Regions from separate parts of the Photobacterium sp. 53610 genome, predicted to be linked through region 2. Evidence: predicted binding sites of a transcription regulator. Region 2 holds the regulator's gene; each other region holds the start of a gene.
The links. The regulator PurR, encoded in region 2, represses purine synthesis genes. The targets are predictions, from matches to a motif close to TNANGNAAACGTTTNCNTNA.
Positions count from the first base shown of each region.

Region 1: a site for PurR is predicted at 3,232-3,251, ahead of glyA (serine hydroxymethyltransferase). Genes of this name have one in related genera too.
Region 3: a site for PurR is predicted at 2,503-2,522, ahead of purL (phosphoribosylformylglycinamidine synthase). Genes of this name have one in related genera too.

Region 1 covers NZ_JAXOFS010000003.1:472,124-477,616, forward strand. Annotated here, with positions in the region: gene purL (phosphoribosylformylglycinamidine synthase) at 1-645, shown strand, start outside; gene glnB (nitrogen regulatory protein P-II) at 891-1,229, shown strand; gene SPK40_RS11950 (hypothetical protein) at 1,466-2,257, shown strand; gene SPK40_RS11955 (YitT family protein) at 2,258-2,884, opposite strand; gene glyA (serine hydroxymethyltransferase) at 3,384-4,634, shown strand; gene nrdR (transcriptional regulator NrdR) at 4,785-5,234, shown strand; gene ribD (bifunctional diaminohydroxyphosphoribosylaminopyrimidine deaminase/5-amino-6-(5-phosphoribosylamino)uracil reductase RibD) at 5,241-5,493, shown strand, end outside.
Region 2 covers NZ_JAXOFS010000001.1:1,039,956-1,045,448, reverse strand. Annotated here, with positions in the region: gene SPK40_RS04725 (carboxymuconolactone decarboxylase family protein) at 1-155, opposite strand, end outside; gene SPK40_RS04720 (hypothetical protein) at 246-638, opposite strand; gene SPK40_RS04715 (TfoX/Sxy family DNA transformation protein) at 828-1,439, opposite strand; cyclic di-GMP riboswitch class I at 1,571-1,674, opposite strand; gene purR (HTH-type transcriptional repressor PurR) at 1,883-2,893, opposite strand; gene SPK40_RS04705 (heme ABC transporter ATP-binding protein) at 3,239-4,060, opposite strand; gene SPK40_RS04700 (FecCD family ABC transporter permease) at 4,057-5,139, opposite strand; gene SPK40_RS04695 (heme/hemin ABC transporter substrate-binding protein) at 5,129-5,493, opposite strand, start outside.
Region 3 covers NZ_JAXOFS010000003.1:465,715-471,207, reverse strand. Annotated here, with positions in the region: gene purL (phosphoribosylformylglycinamidine synthase) at 1-2,345, opposite strand, end outside; gene mltF (membrane-bound lytic murein transglycosylase MltF) at 2,745-4,235, shown strand; gene tadA (tRNA adenosine(34) deaminase TadA) at 4,273-4,800, opposite strand; gene SPK40_RS11925 (S-(hydroxymethyl)glutathione dehydrogenase/class III alcohol dehydrogenase) at 4,958-5,493, shown strand, end outside.

The DNA of each region.
Region 1 (5,493 bases), on a different contig from region 2:
CTGGACGGCTTTAACGGTCTGGTGGCTTGTGGCGGCTTCTCATACGGTGACGTCCTGGGTGCCGGTGAGGGCTGGGCGAAGTCCATCCTGTTTAACAGCATGGCACGTGATCAGTTTGAGCGTTTCTTCCATCGTGACAATACGTTCGCACTGGGCGTGTGTAATGGTTGCCAGATGATGTCCAATCTGCGTGACTTGATCCCGGGTGCAGATTTGTGGCCGCGCTTTGTCCGCAACGAATCTGAGCGCTTCGAAGCACGTTTCAGTCTGGTGGAAGTTCAGCAGAGCGACTCGCTGTTCTTCAACGGGATGGCGGGTTCCCGGATGCCAATCGCCGTATCTCACGGTGAGGGCCGGGTTGAAGTACGCAATGCGGAACACCTGTCTGCGATTGAGCAGTCTGGCACCATTGCCCTGCGTTATCTCGATAACTACGGTAAGGTGACTCAGAACTATCCGGCCAACCCGAACGGTTCACCGAATGGGATCACCGGTCTGACGACTCAGGATGGCCGTGTGACCATCATGATGCCGCACCCGGAGCGGGTCTTCCGTACCGTGGCGAACTCCTGGCATCCGGACGACTGGAATGAGAACAGTCCGTGGATGCGGATGTTCCGTAATGCCCGTGTCAATCTGGGCTAAAACACTGCTGGCTGCGTGCCGGACAGCTGATTCTCAAACCGCTGCCAGGTGCAGCGGTTTTTTTATGGGGACGGGAATTACCGGCGGCTCGGAAATCATGGGCCGTCTGTCAGCGAGCCGTTGAGTTTTCAATGAAAAATCGGTGATAATGGGGGCTTTCCGGTATCGGTGATTGCACGCCGAGACCCCGCCCCGGGGGCAGCAGACCTCAGGGTCAACAGACCCTCAGCAAAGGATATTGTGAGATGAAAAAAATCGAAGCCATTATAAAGCCATTCAAACTGGATGATGTGCGTGAGGCCCTGGCAGAGGTGGGGATCACGGGAATGACTGTGTCCGAAGTCAAAGGGTTTGGTCGCCAGAAAGGCCACACGGAGTTATACCGTGGCGCGGAATATATGGTCGACTTTCTGCCGAAGGTAAAACTGGAAATTGTGGTCAGTGATGATGTGGCAGAGCAGTGTGTCGAGACGATTATTGAAACGGCGCAAACCGGTAAGATCGGCGACGGTAAAATCTTCATGTTTGATATTGAACGCGTAGTCCGGATTCGTACCGGTGAAGAAGACGAAGACGCCATCTGATTGTATTTATGCAAGAATTTCCGGAGACGCACAATGTCTCCCACCGCTGCAGCCCCGGCTTTGTCCGGGGCTGTGCTTTTTTTGATGTTCTCTGATTGTGAAGCGGTCTCTGATTGTTGATTTGATCATTTAATATCCAATTTTCCCTGTCGCATTGTTGCCTTAGGCTGTCTTCGCGGATATCGGAATGACGCAACGGCCGAAAGTTTATTTCAATGTCTGCAAGGAGAGTCATCATGAAACGCGTGTCCCTGTCGACTTATGGCGGCCTTGCCATCTCCGTACTGACAGCTGCGGCAGTGGTGATCGTCGTTGCACCTTTGATGTCGAAACTGATTCACTCAAATCCGAAGTTTTTTCCCTTTTCTGTCCTCCCGATTTCTTCAGAAATATGGTCATACTGGCCATGGCTGGCAGCAGCGGCGGTTTTTGCTCAGATTCTGAGTCTGAAGCTGCTGACAAAGTCTGCTTTCCTGGGGAAGTGTCTGGTCCTGTTCGCAACAGTGGTACTTTTTCCGCTGGGGCTGATTTTCCATATTTGCTATTGGGCTGATGCGCAGCGCTGGCGGCTGCGGCAGGTACAGGATGTGAAATCTGAACTGAAGCCGGAAAACCCGCAATTTGGTTTTTGCGATGAAGATCCGCTGGCCTTCGGACTGGCTGGCGTCGGGATTCTGATGATGATTGTGGGGATGCCTTTAGGCGGCCTGGCTGTGCTGGCAGGTCTGGTTATTTTTGCCCGGAATCTGGCAGGGAAAAAGAAAACGGCACTGATGGTTACGCCTGAAGCGTTGTTTATCACCCCCAATCCCTGGCTTGGTTGCTATCGCATTCCTTTTTCTCAGATTTCTGCGGTATCCATGGTGAAAAATCAGCTGAAACTGCAGGTTGAGTGTGCGGAAGGGAAGCCTTTGCAGCTCGCGGTAAATATCAATGCGCTGGATCGCGACTTACGCCGTCAGGCAAAAGATGTCTTGCTGGACAAGCTGGCTCATGCCGGTTTGCTGCATGAGCCAGTCGTTGTGTAATCAGTCGTTCGTCACGGCCGCGGTGGCTTTGCCATCGTGATACCGGCCTGGTTTGTGGTTCATGGCCAGAACCAGGTTCAGCATCACAGCGCCCAGCAGTGACAACAGCAGAATAGTCGGTGTCATCAGGAAATAAGAGCAAATCAGAATGCAGATATCGATGCCCATCTGAAGCTTGCCTGCTGAAATGCCGAATTTTTCCTGCAGATAAAGCACCAATACGTTAAACCCGCCCAGGCTGGTGTTATGCCTGAACAGAATCAACATTCCCAATCCCATCAGCAAGCCGCCAATCACGGCACAGTAAACCGGATCAAACTGGCTGATAGCCACCACATGGTGCAGGTTGTCTGTAATGACTGAAACCAGCGCTCCACAGCACACACTGGTCAGTGCAAAGCTGCGGTTCATGCGGAACCAGGCCATGATGTAAAACGGAATATTCGCGACAAAGTACAGCTGACCGAAACTGAAATCTGTAAAGTGGGTCATCAGCAGCGCTAAGCCGGTTGTTCCGCCTGTCAGTAAGTTTGCCTGTTGTAAGAAAAAAACGCCTTGCGCGACAATGAATGTGCCAGTCAGAATGGCAATCAGGTTTTCTTTGCGAGAGTGGCCGCGGTGTTTCAATCGATACCTCCAAAAATACCCCTCTGATACTGCGTGACGTCAGTGCGACGGCACTGGAGGGGAAATGCGCGCGATATGTTATAGCGTGGCTGGAAAAAATGAATCCCGGAGCTGAAGGTAAAGAAATACAGTTTGTAATTTAAAATTTACGGTTTTGTAAATCATTATTTTCGCATTATGGTTGCGTTCACATTTTACGATGTAATTTTTTTGATGGATGTTTGTGCAAACTTGAAAGAAATTCATCTTCCAGATGAGAAAAACGAACAAAAAAGGGGATAAAAAAACGATTTCGGGGCTATCTGAAAAGGAGTATTTTCGCTAAAATGCCGACTTATCTGCTGGCGTGACGAAAACGTTTGCGTTGCCGTGGTGTCTGGGGTTGTGTTTTCAGCACTAATCGGGAAAAATGCAGATTATTTCCCGTTGACCTAAGAGTCTGACTTTGTCAGATACTTAGGTGAGCGAATTTGAGAACTATCTGAGTCAGGAGAGACTGATGCTAAAGCGTGACATGAATATTGCTGATTATGACGCGGAACTGTTTGCGGCCATTCAGGAAGAAACAGCCCGTCAGGAAGAGCACATTGAGCTGATTGCTTCTGAGAACTACACCAGCCCGCGTGTAATGGAAGCCCAGGGTTCACAACTGACCAACAAATACGCAGAAGGTTACCCGGGTAAGCGTTACTACGGCGGTTGTGAGTATGTAGATAAAGCTGAGCAACTGGCAATTGATCGTGCATGCCAGCTGTTTGGTGCTGAATACGCGAATGTTCAGCCACACTCAGGTTCTCAGGCAAACAGTGCGGTTTACATGGCCCTGCTGAATGCCGGCGATACCGTTCTGGGCATGAGCCTGGCACACGGTGGTCACCTGACTCACGGTTCTCCTGTGAACTTCTCCGGTAAGCTGTATAACATCATTCCTTATGGTATCGATGAGCAAGGTCAGATTGACTACGCAGAAGTGGAAGCGCTGGCGCTGGAACACAAGCCGAAAATGATCATCGGTGGTTTCTCTGCTTACTCTCAGATTGTTGACTGGAAGCGCATGCGTGAAATCGCAGACAAAGTTGGTGCTTACTTCTTTGTTGATATGGCGCACGTTGCAGGTCTGGTTGCTGCGGGTGTTTACCCGAACCCTGTACCGCACGCACATGTAGTGACCACAACAACGCACAAAACACTGGCTGGTCCTCGCGGCGGTCTGATCCTGTCAAATGCAGGTGAAGAGCTGTACAAGAAACTGAACTCAGCCGTTTTCCCTGGCGGTCAGGGCGGCCCGCTGATGCATGTCATCGCAGCCAAAGCCGTTGCGTTCAAAGAAGCAATGGAGCCTGAGTTTCAAGCTTACCAGCAGCGTGTTGTTGATAACGCCAAAGCCATGGTGGGTCAGTTCCTGGAGCGTGGCTACAAGATCGTTTCCGGCGGTACCGAGAACCATCTGTTCCTGGTTGACCTGATTGATAAGAACATTACAGGTAAAGAAGCTGATGCCGCGCTGGGTGCAGCGAACATCACTGTGAACAAGAACAGTGTACCTAACGATCCTCGCAGTCCTTTCGTGACTTCAGGTATCCGCATCGGTACACCAGCGATCACCCGTCGCGGTTTCACGACGGAAGACGCGAAAGCACTGGCGAACTGGATCTGTGACGTGCTGGACAACATCGAGAGCCAGGACGTGATCGATGCAACTAAAGCGAAAGTGCTGGATATCTGTAAGCGTCTGCCAGTTTACGCGTAAGTAGGTCAGGCTGAATACAGACCAACATTTAGGTCAGAATAGTGAAACGGCATCCATCGGATGCCGTTTTTGTTGATAAAAAATTTAGCTTTGCGCCTCTCAAGACAGTTGATTTGGGTTACACTGAGTCGACGAAATTGAGGAGGCAAGATGCATTGTCCGTTTTGTGGTGCCAATGACACCAAAGTAATCGATTCCCGTCTGGTCGCTGACGGTCATCAGGTCCGGCGCCGTCGTCAGTGCCTGGCGTGCAGCGAGCGTTATACAACTTTTGAAACCGCTGAACTGGTGATGCCGCATGTCATTAAAACCAATGGCAGCCGGGAGCCGTTTAACGAAGAAAAGCTGCGTGGTGGCATTGAACGTGCACTGGAAAAACGTCCGGTCAGTGCAGATGACATTGAACGAGCGATCAATACGATCAAATCCCGCTTGCGTGCGACCGGAGAGCGCGAAGTGAAATCCGATATGATCGGCAACCTGGTGATGGATGCGCTGATCGAACTGGATAAAGTCGCCTATATTCGTTTTGCCTCTGTGTACCGTTCGTTCGAAGACATCCGGGAATTTGGTGAAGCGATCGCCAAACTGGAAAAATAATTCAAGATGTTTACACCGACCGATCACGCCATGATGCGTCGCGCCATCAGTCTGGCCCGGCGTGGCCGTTTCACCACTGCCCCTAATCCGAATGTCGGCTGCGTCATCGTGAAAGATGACACTGTGATTGGTGAAGGCTTTCACTATCGTGCCGGGGAACCGCATGCGGAAGTCTTTGCACTGCGTGCTGCCGGGGAAAACGCCCGGGGCGCAACGGCATATGTCACGCTGGAGCCTTGCTCCCACTACGGTAGAACCC
Region 2 (5,493 bases):
TCTAAGTAACCAAAGAAACTGGCCACGAGGTAAAACAAGACGGGTCGGCGTCCCCAAAGTAAAGCCGGATTCAGCGGCTGTCCGAAATGGCGTTTTTGCAGCCAGAGCAGGGGACGGATTAAAATGGAGTAGCGTTTTTTTGCCGGTACACGCACTGGAAGTTCTCCGGAGAAAGCGGTTTATCATACCGACCGTTCAGATCCGGACAAATTTCAGAAATGGGGGTATTGATTTAGCTTTTGTGATCAGTTGATTGAAAGTTGTACAGTACGCGCAACAGGCTGATTGGTGAGTGAGCTGCGAGTATTGGTATCCAGCACCAGATATGTACTGGCGATGAGCGGCAACAGGGCAAGCAGGATGGTTTTGCCAATGTGATAGTTTCGATACCAGTATTTACGGGCTTTGATTTTCAGGATCAGGCCCCAGCTAATCAGCAGAATGTTGATTACAGAGGCAACCAGGCAAGAGGGAAGCAGGTTACTTTCCGTGCCGGTTGGTGTGTGCGCAAAGATGAGCAGAACGGCAGAAGGAAGCAAACTGATAAAGACCAGGTAGCGCATCAGTTTTGGCCATTTGTGGAATTTATCTTTGAAAATTGTGTCAGTCTGGCCCGGAAACGGCGTAGATGAGCGCATATGACCTCCTTTCTGATGCAAAACATACATTCTAAAGGCGGCGAAGCTGAAGAAAAGTTAACTGATGGAATTGTTATTAATGTTTGTGAGGTTTGTCTGTTTTTTACACAGCCCTGACAGGGTGCCAGGGCTAAAGCAGATTATTTAAAGCCAGTGCAAATCGCTGCACTGGCAAAATAATCTGAATACTTAGTGATGAGCGCCAGAATTGACTTCTAGTTTGGACAGGAGCTCATTTCGACGTTGTGGGGTAATCACAGACCAGTGTTTTCCACTGACTGCGCCTTCTAACGCCCAAAGCAAATCCAGACTCAATGACTCGTGATGAGATTCCTGCAGCGCCTGAAAAGCACCGATAGCACCAACTTCAAACAGCTGATCTACAGAGTTGATGCCTGCTTTCTTGAGCATACGCTCATTGGCAAGGCGAAGATTTGGCAGATCTTTAATGCGGTTAGGGCTAGCCTGCATTTTTTTCTCTTTGTCAGCCTGAGCTGCATTGAGAGAAACTTCAGCGTGCTCCAGAATGACTTCTGGGGTTTCCCACCAGTTTTCCGGAATGGCATAGTGTTTTGTGACGACAGGAAAACCGCGTTTTTGATAAACGTACGGTTTGAGGCCAGCTTGTTTAAAGGTTTCTTCATTTTTCGCGTTAGCGCGCAGATGCAGCTTGTCGCTAACAACCAGAGCAAACATCGTTTCACCTGCGAAAATGCCAAAACCGCCAAACATTGAGCGAGATTTAATCTGGCCAAATTTCTCAAATAAACGAATTGAATCTTTCAGTAGTGGTTTGTCCATGCTTCTTTTCTCGGTTAGGAATTTCAACAAAAGAAGTCACCAAACAACGGAGCGAGGATTCAATTGTGCATAAGATTATGAGTCTTTTGTCATAAGAATGACAAAAGTGTCCCATAAACTTCACTTCATCCATCGGCAACCCCGCTACCATGAGTAATAACTTTATCACTAAGTCATTGCTTTTAGGCCGGAAGCTTTGCGTCCCATCCTTTCAGATGGTTTGCCTTGTTCGTGACTGTTTAATCATATATCAATAAGACAAATTTGATATCGATCGCACAAAAAATTGTGATACTCTTCGCAATAAAAATCGTATAAATTTTACAGAAACTAACTGATTATCCCATCAATTCCTCTGTAGCGTAGTAATATTCCATATAAACATAGCCGATATGGGTGTTTATATCGGCTGTTTATCAATATATGTAGGTTAATATCGTTTTTTATGGATGTGTTATTTTTTTGACGGAACGGCGAACCACGAGCTCAGGATTGATCTCAAAAGTCTGAAATTCATGGTTTTTATCTTTCACACGTTCCATCAGGATTTCCACAGCAGTCTTGCCTAAACGGCGTTTTGGCTGGTGGATTGTTGTCAGAGGTGGTGAAAAGTACGGGGCCAGATCAATATTGTCATAACCAATAATTGAAATATCATTTGGTACATTGATCCCTGCTTGTTCAAATGTACTGATTAAGGCCATTGCCATAATGTCATTGAAGCAGAAAATAGCAGTTGGACGCTCTTTCATGGCAATAAAAGCATTGGCTGCATCTACGGCAGATTCACATTCGAAATCACCTTCAATGATCCAGTTTTCATTGACCGTCAGACCAGCTTCGCTCATGGCTTTATGGAAACCTTTCAGCCGCTCACGACAGGTAGATTTATCTTTCTGGCCGGAAAGACAACCAATTTTACTGTGTCCATTGTCAATAAAATGACGAGTGGCAAGATAACCGCCAAGTTCTGCATTATCCTGAATATTATCTGTTTTTGGGCGTGCAGGACCCCAGTCCATGATAACCATGGGCAGATCAGGCTGCCGCTCTAACTGTTCCAGCAGTTGATCATCCAGATCAGAACACATCACCAGCAGACCATCCACACGCTTTTCAGAAAGCATGCGCAGGTAATCCTTCTGTTTGGCCAGATTACCTTCGGTGTTGCATAAAATCAGCGTATAACCGGATTTATAGCAGTACTCTTCAACGCCATGCACCAACTCGGCAAAGAATGGGTTGGTCGATTTTGTCACCAGCATGCCGATGGTGCTGGTTGTATTACATTTCAGGCTGCGCGCGACGGCGCTTGGCGCGTAGTTCAATTCTTCAACTGCCGCCAACACTTTTTTCTGTGTTGCTTCCGCTACGAAGCGGGTTTTGTTGATCACGTGTGAGACTGTGGTAGTAGATACACCTGCCATACGTGCAACATCTTTAATGGTTGCCATAATTGTTCTTCTAGTCTTCAGGCCCTGATCAGGGTCTTTTCATATTTGCCAGACGCTAAAACGCCGCTTCTCTGCGAGGATAGCGGCGGGAAATGAGTGGCTCAGGCCGAGTGGTAACAATACCTTACACCGATATGAAGTCTGACTTTCTATTGCTATTTATTTCATCGGTTAATCGCTTGCGCTCACATTCTACAAGGACTCACGCACAGTGCAACGTTTCTCTTGAAATGTGGGGGGAATCTTGATGCAGCTCAAGAATACTGGCAACTTGAAAGTTGTTTCAGTCTTTACATTGTAAGTACTGTGCAAGGGCAACGGCTCAGCGATGCCCTTGCAGGAGGTTCAGGCTGAAAGGACGATCGGAAAGTGCCCGCGGGGGTGAGATTCGATGATCACCGGGGAACCATAAACGGAACTGATATTCTCAGTGGTCAGGGTATGCCAGGCATCACCGTCTGCTTGTATCTTCCCCTTATTCAGCAATACCAGTCTGTCTGCGTATTCAGCTGCAAGATTGAGGTCATGAATGACCAGGATGACGGCGGCTCCTTTACGGGCCATATCTTTTGCCAGTTTCAGGCAACTGTGCTGATGGGCAAGGTCTAAAGCTGAGGTCGGTTCATCCAGCATTAAAATGCACTGGTCTTCCGCATTGCTGAGCTGAGCCAGTACACGGGCAAAATGAACACGTTGTTTCTCGCCGCCGGAAAGAGTGGGGTACTGACGCTGGCTCAGGTGACTGATCCCAACAGCCGTCATGCATTCCCGGGTAATTCGGAGACAATCTGTGCGCTTCAGGCCAAGTGGCATACAGCCAAGTTCAACGACCTCCTGCGCAGTAAAACCAAAAGACAGGCTGCTGTGCTGAGGAAGTACACCCAAGTGTTTGGCCAGCAGGGATGGCTGCCAGTCGCTGTGCTTTTGACCAAAATAGTACACATCACCTTTGGCACCAATTTCACCGCAAAGCACTTTGAGTAAAGTACTTTTACCGGCACCATTCGGGCCGAGTAAAGCTGTTAACTCTCCGCTGCGGAAACTGATGTTCAGCTGATCCAGTAACGTTTTACCGCCAAGTTGCAGTGATAAACCCTCGGCTGAAAGCACCGGTGATTGCTGTTTTTCGTGCCGGGGGCGAAGGGGGCGAACGATATGATGAATCATTGTAAACGGCCTTTTTGTTTCAGTAGCAGAGCTATAAAGAACGGTGCTCCCAGTAAAGCGGTGATGATACCGACCGGCAGTTCGGCTGGTGCGGCAATAACACGGGCCAGCATGTCGGCAACCAGCAAGATAAGTGCCCCCAGTAAAGCCGAGAGTGGCAATAATGTTTTGTGATTCGGGCCAGCCAGCATACGGCCGAGATGCGGCACAATCAGACCGACGAAGCCAATCACGCCGGATAAGGATACAGCGACACCCACACCAGCCGCGCAAAATAAAATCAGCAATCGTTTTAAAGACTGGACCTGAATGCCGAGATGTTTTGCTTCTGCTTCGCCCAGTAATAAAGCGTTGAGTGCATTGGATCTGCGATCAAATTGCCAGAACAGGAACGCCAGGGCAGAAAATGCCAGCGTGATGCCCGGCCAGGTAGCTCCCGCCAGAGAACCCATGGACCAGAGTGACAGGTCGCGCAGCGCCTGATCGTCCGCAAAGAAATTCAGCAGTCCCAGTGCCGCACCTGAGAGTGCACTGATTGCAACACCTGCCAGCAGCATCACCGTCACGGAAGTGCCGGTCTTATCTGTGCCAAGGGCGTATACGATCCAGGTTGTCAGGGCGCCGCCAAGAAAAGCAAAAACCGGTACTGTCCCCAGCGTTAAAAGTAATGGAAAAGATGCAGCCATTGAGCTGAACAGAACAATCGCCGAAGCGGCACCAAGGCTTGCACCGCCAGCGACTCCGATAATGCCCGGATCGGCCAGCGGGTTGCGAAACAGTCCCTGCATGACCGTGCCACAGAGCGCCAGAACTGCACCAATCGCGATACACAGCAGTGTGCGTGGTAAACGGACTTGCTGAATGATGAGCGCAATGTGCGTTGCGACATGATCCTGTCCCGGAAGCAGTGACAGCCAGACATCGGCGTAACTGATCGACATGGGGCCGACAACGATGGAAGAGGCAATGGCAAATAACAGCATGGCAAAAACGGCGGGCAGTAAGGCAGTGGCTGGCAAACGCTGTCTGGTAAAGGTACGGCTGCGGTTCAAAGTTGTTGTCATAAGTTTACTGGCCATACAGTGTCTGATTCAGCCGCTCTGCTTCTTCGAGAGTTTTGAGGTTTAACCCGCCGATGAGTGCGGTACCATCCACTGTGATAATGGCTTTGTTTTGGCCGGCAGGTGTTGCAGCAAGCAGCGGCAGTGTTTTCAGCAAGCCATCTTTGCCGCCAATTGACTGACTGGTATGCGTGCTGAGCAGGATCACATCGGGTTGCATTTCAACCATTGCTTCTGATGACAGTGGCTTATAAGCATCAATTTGGATCGCGGCTGGATTTAAACCGCCTGCGAGCTGAATCAGGGTATTTGCCGTTGTGTTGCTGCCACCGACCATTGGCGCTCTTCCGCCGTGAATGGTCAGAAACAGGA
Region 3 (5,493 bases), on a different contig from region 2:
TTCATCGACATGGAGTCTTTACCGACCGGAATCGTCAGACCCAGCGCAGGACACAGCTCTTCGCCGACGGCTTTCACCGCTTCATACAGACCAGCATCTTCGCCCGGGTGACCGGCCGGAGACATCCAGTTTGCAGACAGTTTAATCCGCTTCAGATCGCCGATGTCGGCACTGGCAATGTTAGTAATCGCTTCACCGACGGCCAGACGGGCCGAGGCCGCAAAGTCCAGCAGGGCAACCGGCGTGCGCTCACCCATTGACATGGCTTCACCATGGTAAGTGTCGTAGCTTGCTGCCGTCACCGCACAGTTCGCAACCGGTACCTGCCAAGGACCCACCATCTGGTCACGGGCAACCAGACCGGTCACCGTGCGGTCACCAATGGTGATCAGGAAAGTTTTCTCGGCAACGGCCGGCAGGCGCAGCACGCGGTGTGTCGCTTCTTCCAGCACAATACCGCTGCGGTCAATGGCCGTTCCCTGTGCTTTTTGTGAGGTCACATCACGATGCATTTTCGGCGGTTTACCCAGCAGAATATCCATCGGCATATCAATCGGCGTATTGTCGAAGTGGCTGTCATCCAGTGTCAGATGACGCTCTTCTGTCGCTTCACCCACAACCGCATACGGTGCACGCTCGCGCTGACAGATAGCATCGAATACGGCCATCTGTTCCGGTGCAACTGCCAGTACATAACGTTCCTGGGATTCGTTACACCAGATTTCCAGCGGACTCATGCCCGGTTCATCGTTAGGTACATCACGCAGCTGGAACTTACCGCCACGCTCACCGTCGTTCACCAGCTCAGGCAGAGCATTCGAGATACCCCCAGCGCCGACATCGTGGATAAAGGCAATCGGGTTGTCATCGCCCAGCTGCCAGCAACGGTCGATCACTTCCTGACAGCGACGTTCCATTTCCGGGTTTTCACGCTGAACCGAGGCAAAATCCAGATCTTCGGCTGACTGGCCGGAAGCCATGGAAGAGGCCGCGCCGCCGCCCAGACCGATATTCATCGCCGGGCCGCCCAATACGATCAGCTTGGCACCGACTGGAATTTCTTTCTTCTGAACGTGCTCATCACGAATATTCCCCATACCACCGGCAATCATGATTGGCTTGTGGTAACCCCGGATTTCTTCGCCGTTATGAGAAGAAACCATTTCTTCATAGGTCCGGAAATAACCCAGCAGGTTCGGACGTCCAAACTCGTTGTTGAACGCCGCGCCGCCCAGCGGGCCTTCCAGCATGATATCCAGCGCCGTCACAATTCGGCCCGGCTTGCCAAAGTCGGTTTCCCAAGGCTGCTCAAAACCCGGAACGCGCAGGTTTGACACGGTAAAGCCAACCAGACCAGCTTTCGGCTTACCGCCGATCCCGGTTGCGCCTTCGTCACGGATTTCACCACCGGAACCGGTCGAAGCGCCCGGCCATGGGGAAATGGCTGTCGGGTGGTTGTGGGTTTCCACTTTCATCAGGATATGAGCCGCTTCCTGATGGTAGTTATACTGACGGTTTTCCGCATCCGGGAAGAAACGACCCACTTCAGAGCCCACCATGACTGCAGCATTATCTTTGTATGCTGACAGAACGTAATCGCTGTGTTGCTCGTAGGTATTTTTGATCATCTTGAACAGCGACTTTTCCTGATCGACACCGTCAATCGTCCAGTCTGCATTGAAGATCTTATGGCGGCAGTGCTCGGAGTTCGCCTGTGCGAACATCATCAGTTCGATGTCGTTCGGATTCCGGCCCAGTCTGGTGAAGTTTTCAACCAGATAATCAATCTCGTCTTCAGCCAGTGCCAGCCCGAGAGACAGGTTCGCTTCTTCCAGCGCCTGACGGCCACCGGACAGAATATCCACACTCTGCATCGGCGCAGGTTCAGCGTGTCGGAACAGGGCTTCTGCCTGACTGAAATCATCAAACACGACTTCCATCATGCGGTCATGCAGCAGACCTTGCAGCGTTGTTTGCTGGGCCTCGCTCAGCGCAGAGGAGGTCGCGACATAATAAGCCGTACCGCGCTCAAGACGTTTGATTTGTTGCAGACCACAGTTACGGGCAATATCCGTTGCTTTGGAAGACCATGGAGAAATGGTGCCTGGACGTGGGGTAACCAGCAGCAGCGTGCCGCTTGGTTCATGCTCGGCAATCGTAGGGCCATAGGTGAGCAGGCTGGTCAGGGTTTCCAGTGCCTGGCTGTCGAGCGGCGCAGCCAGCTCAGCAAAGTGCATGTACTCGGCATAAATACCTGTGACAGGCAGACCCGAGGCTTGGCAACGCGCCAGCAGTTTATTGACACGAAACTCAGACAGTGCGGGTGAACCACGCAAAATTTCCATGTGCGTACGACTCTCGATTAGCAATTGAATGAAGGTGATATTGGCCTGATCCCCACCCCGGGAGCCACGTCAATGCCACCTTGTTCAGCGCTGATTTCCCCCTTCGGTTCAGAGGAACGGCGGTAGTATACGGGAAAAGCGGGTGTGACGTAACACCTGACGCAACCGTTTGCGCGATTTTTTTTTCAATCCGTCGCCGATCGACAGCGATCTTTGACCACCTGCCCAAAAATGCGCAAATTTTCACCTATTATCCGGTCGCCGGATAAGATCAAATGGGGCTCAGCTTTGCCCGGAATGCGACCTTTGGTATAAAGGACCACTAAATAGACAGATGAGCATGAATTATTGAGACGGTTAGCTTTTTCCGCCAGACTGCGGAACCTGGTCGCTATCTTATTGACAAGCTTGATATTATCGGGATGTCAGTGGGAAAATGACACCCGCACAGAGTTGGAACGGATCCGCGACAGTGGCGTCCTCCGCGTCGGGACACTCAACAATCAGATTTCCTACTACATTGGTCCGGACGGCCCGACCGGACTGGACTATGACCTTGCCCAGCGTTTCGCCGACAAGTTAGGCGTCAAACTGGAAATGCAGCCGGTCTTCTCTCTCTCAGGTCTGTTCCCGGCCCTGACCCGCGGCGATGTCGATCTGCTCGCCGCCGGGCTGACCATGACACCGGAACGGGTCCGGTCTTTTCGTGCGGCACCCGCCTACTACTATGCCAGTCAGATTCTGGTCTATAAGAAAGGGGAGTGGCGCCCGCGTGATGTCGACGATCTGGCCCAGAATAAAGGCCAGCTGGTTGTCGTGCGGGATTCCAGCCATGAAAAGAACCTGCTGGAGCTCAAAAAAGATCACCCGGCCCTGACCTGGCATGCCGTTGATGAAGTCGACAGCGAAGAGCTGCTCAGACAAGTCGCTGTCGGCGAACTGGATTATACCGTCGCTGATTCTGTGGATGTTGCCCTGAGCCAGCGGATTCATCCGGATATCGCCGTTGCGCTGGAACTGACCGATGATCAGCCGATCGGCTGGTTCCTGAACCCGAGCAATGACGACAGCCTGTATGCGCTGCTGATTGAATTTTTCGGCGAGCTCAAACAGAGCGGCGAACTGGCGAAACTGGAAGAAAAGTATTTCGGCCATGTCGATCAGTTCGACTATGTCGATACCCGGGCATTTCTGCGCGCTCTGGAAAGTAAACTGCCGCGCTGGGAAAGTATCTTCAAAAAGTACGCCGACGAGTTTGACTGGCGCCTGCTGGCGGCGCTTTCTTATCAGGAATCGCACTGGAACCCGAGGGCCGTTTCTCCGACAGGTGTCCGCGGCATGATGATGCTGACACTGCCAACCGCGAAATTAGTCGGTGTCCAGAACCGTCTGGATCCGGAACAAAGTATTCGCGGGGGAACGGAATATCTGAGAAAAATGATCGCCCGAATCCCGGACAGCATTGAACCGCATGAAAAAGTCTGGTTCGCGCTGGCGTCATATAATGTCGGATATGGCCATATGATGGATGCCCGTCGTCTGACCAAGAAGCAAGGGGGTAACCCGGACGCCTGGAGTGATGTCAAACAGCGGCTGCCGTTACTGCGCCAGCGGAAGTTCTACCGCCAGACCCGCTATGGTTACGCACGCGGTGATGAAGCCCTGCTCTACGTGGAAAATATCCGCCGGTACTATCAGAGCATCATCGGCTATGAACAGGCACACAGCCAGCCCCTGAACAGTGAAGGGATCCGGCTGGTTGACGACTGGCAGACCATTGCCCCGGTTGAAACGAATGACAACGGGACGACCCTGCTTGAGCAGGCGGCAGACAATGCTATCGAAGCCGTGATCGAAAACACCCAGCCTCAAAAAAACGTGAGTCGCTGATCAACCCCGACCGGGGGGCTGCCAGGCCACCCGGCATTTAATCTTCCTGATGATTGTCCTGCGGTTCTGCAAGCCGGCTGGCTTGTTTCAGTGCTTTTTTCTCGGCACGGCGCCGTTTAAAAAAGGCCTGCAGCTGCTGACGGCATGCATCTTCCAGCATCCCACCCTGAAACGCCACATGATGATTCACCCCGGTATAACTGAGCATGTTCATCACACTGCCCGCTGCACCGGTTTTGGGATCCGGTGCGCCGTATACCACCCGGCCAATCCGGCTGTGCACCATGGCCGCTGCACACATCGGGCAAGGTTCCAGGGTAACATAGAGCACGACATCCAGCAGACGATAGTTAGCCAGCACTTGACCAGCCTGACGTAACGCCATGATCTCGGCATGCGCCGTGGCATCATGCTGACCAATCGAGCGGTTCCAGCCTTCACCAATCACTTCACCATTGAGGACAGCCACAGCCCCGACCGGCACTTCACCTTCGGCTTCTGCCCTGCCCGCCAGCTCAATGGCCCGCTGCATGAAAAATTCGTCCTGACTGCTTGTGTCGCTCACTTTGGTTCTCTGCTGTGACTTCCGGGGCGTCGGATTATAAGCGATGCGCCTCACGCCCACCAGCATCGTCCAGCAATCCGGCAGGCTCCACATTAGGCACAACGCGTAATTCTCACCTACTTTATATGAATCATGACAATGACAAAGTGAGCATGCCATGGAAACGATCAAATCCCGGGCTGCAGTCGCCTGGGGGCCCAACCAGCCTCTGACCATCGAAGAAGTCGATGTTGAGCTTCCCAAAGCCGGGGAAGTGCTGGTTCGTATTGTGGCATCCGGAGTTTGCCATACCGATGCCTTTACGCTGTCTGGTGAAGATCCGGAAGGAATATTCCCGGCCATCCTCGGTCACGAAGGCGGCGGTATTGTCGAAAAAGTCGGCCCGGGGGTCACCACGGTTCAGGTTGGGGACCATGTGATTCCCCTCTACACACCGGAATGCGGCGAATGTAAGTTCTGTTTATCCGGCAAAACCAACCTCTGCCAGAAAATACGCGACACCCAGGGCAAAGGCCTGATGCCGGACGGCACGACCCGCTTTTCTCTGAACGGTGAACCGATATTCCATTACATGGGATGCTCTACTTTCTCGGAATACACCGTGCTGCCCGAAATCTCCCTGGCCAAAGTCAATCCGGCGGCGCCACTGGAAGAGATCTGCCTGCTGGGCTGCGGAGTCACCACCGGCATGGG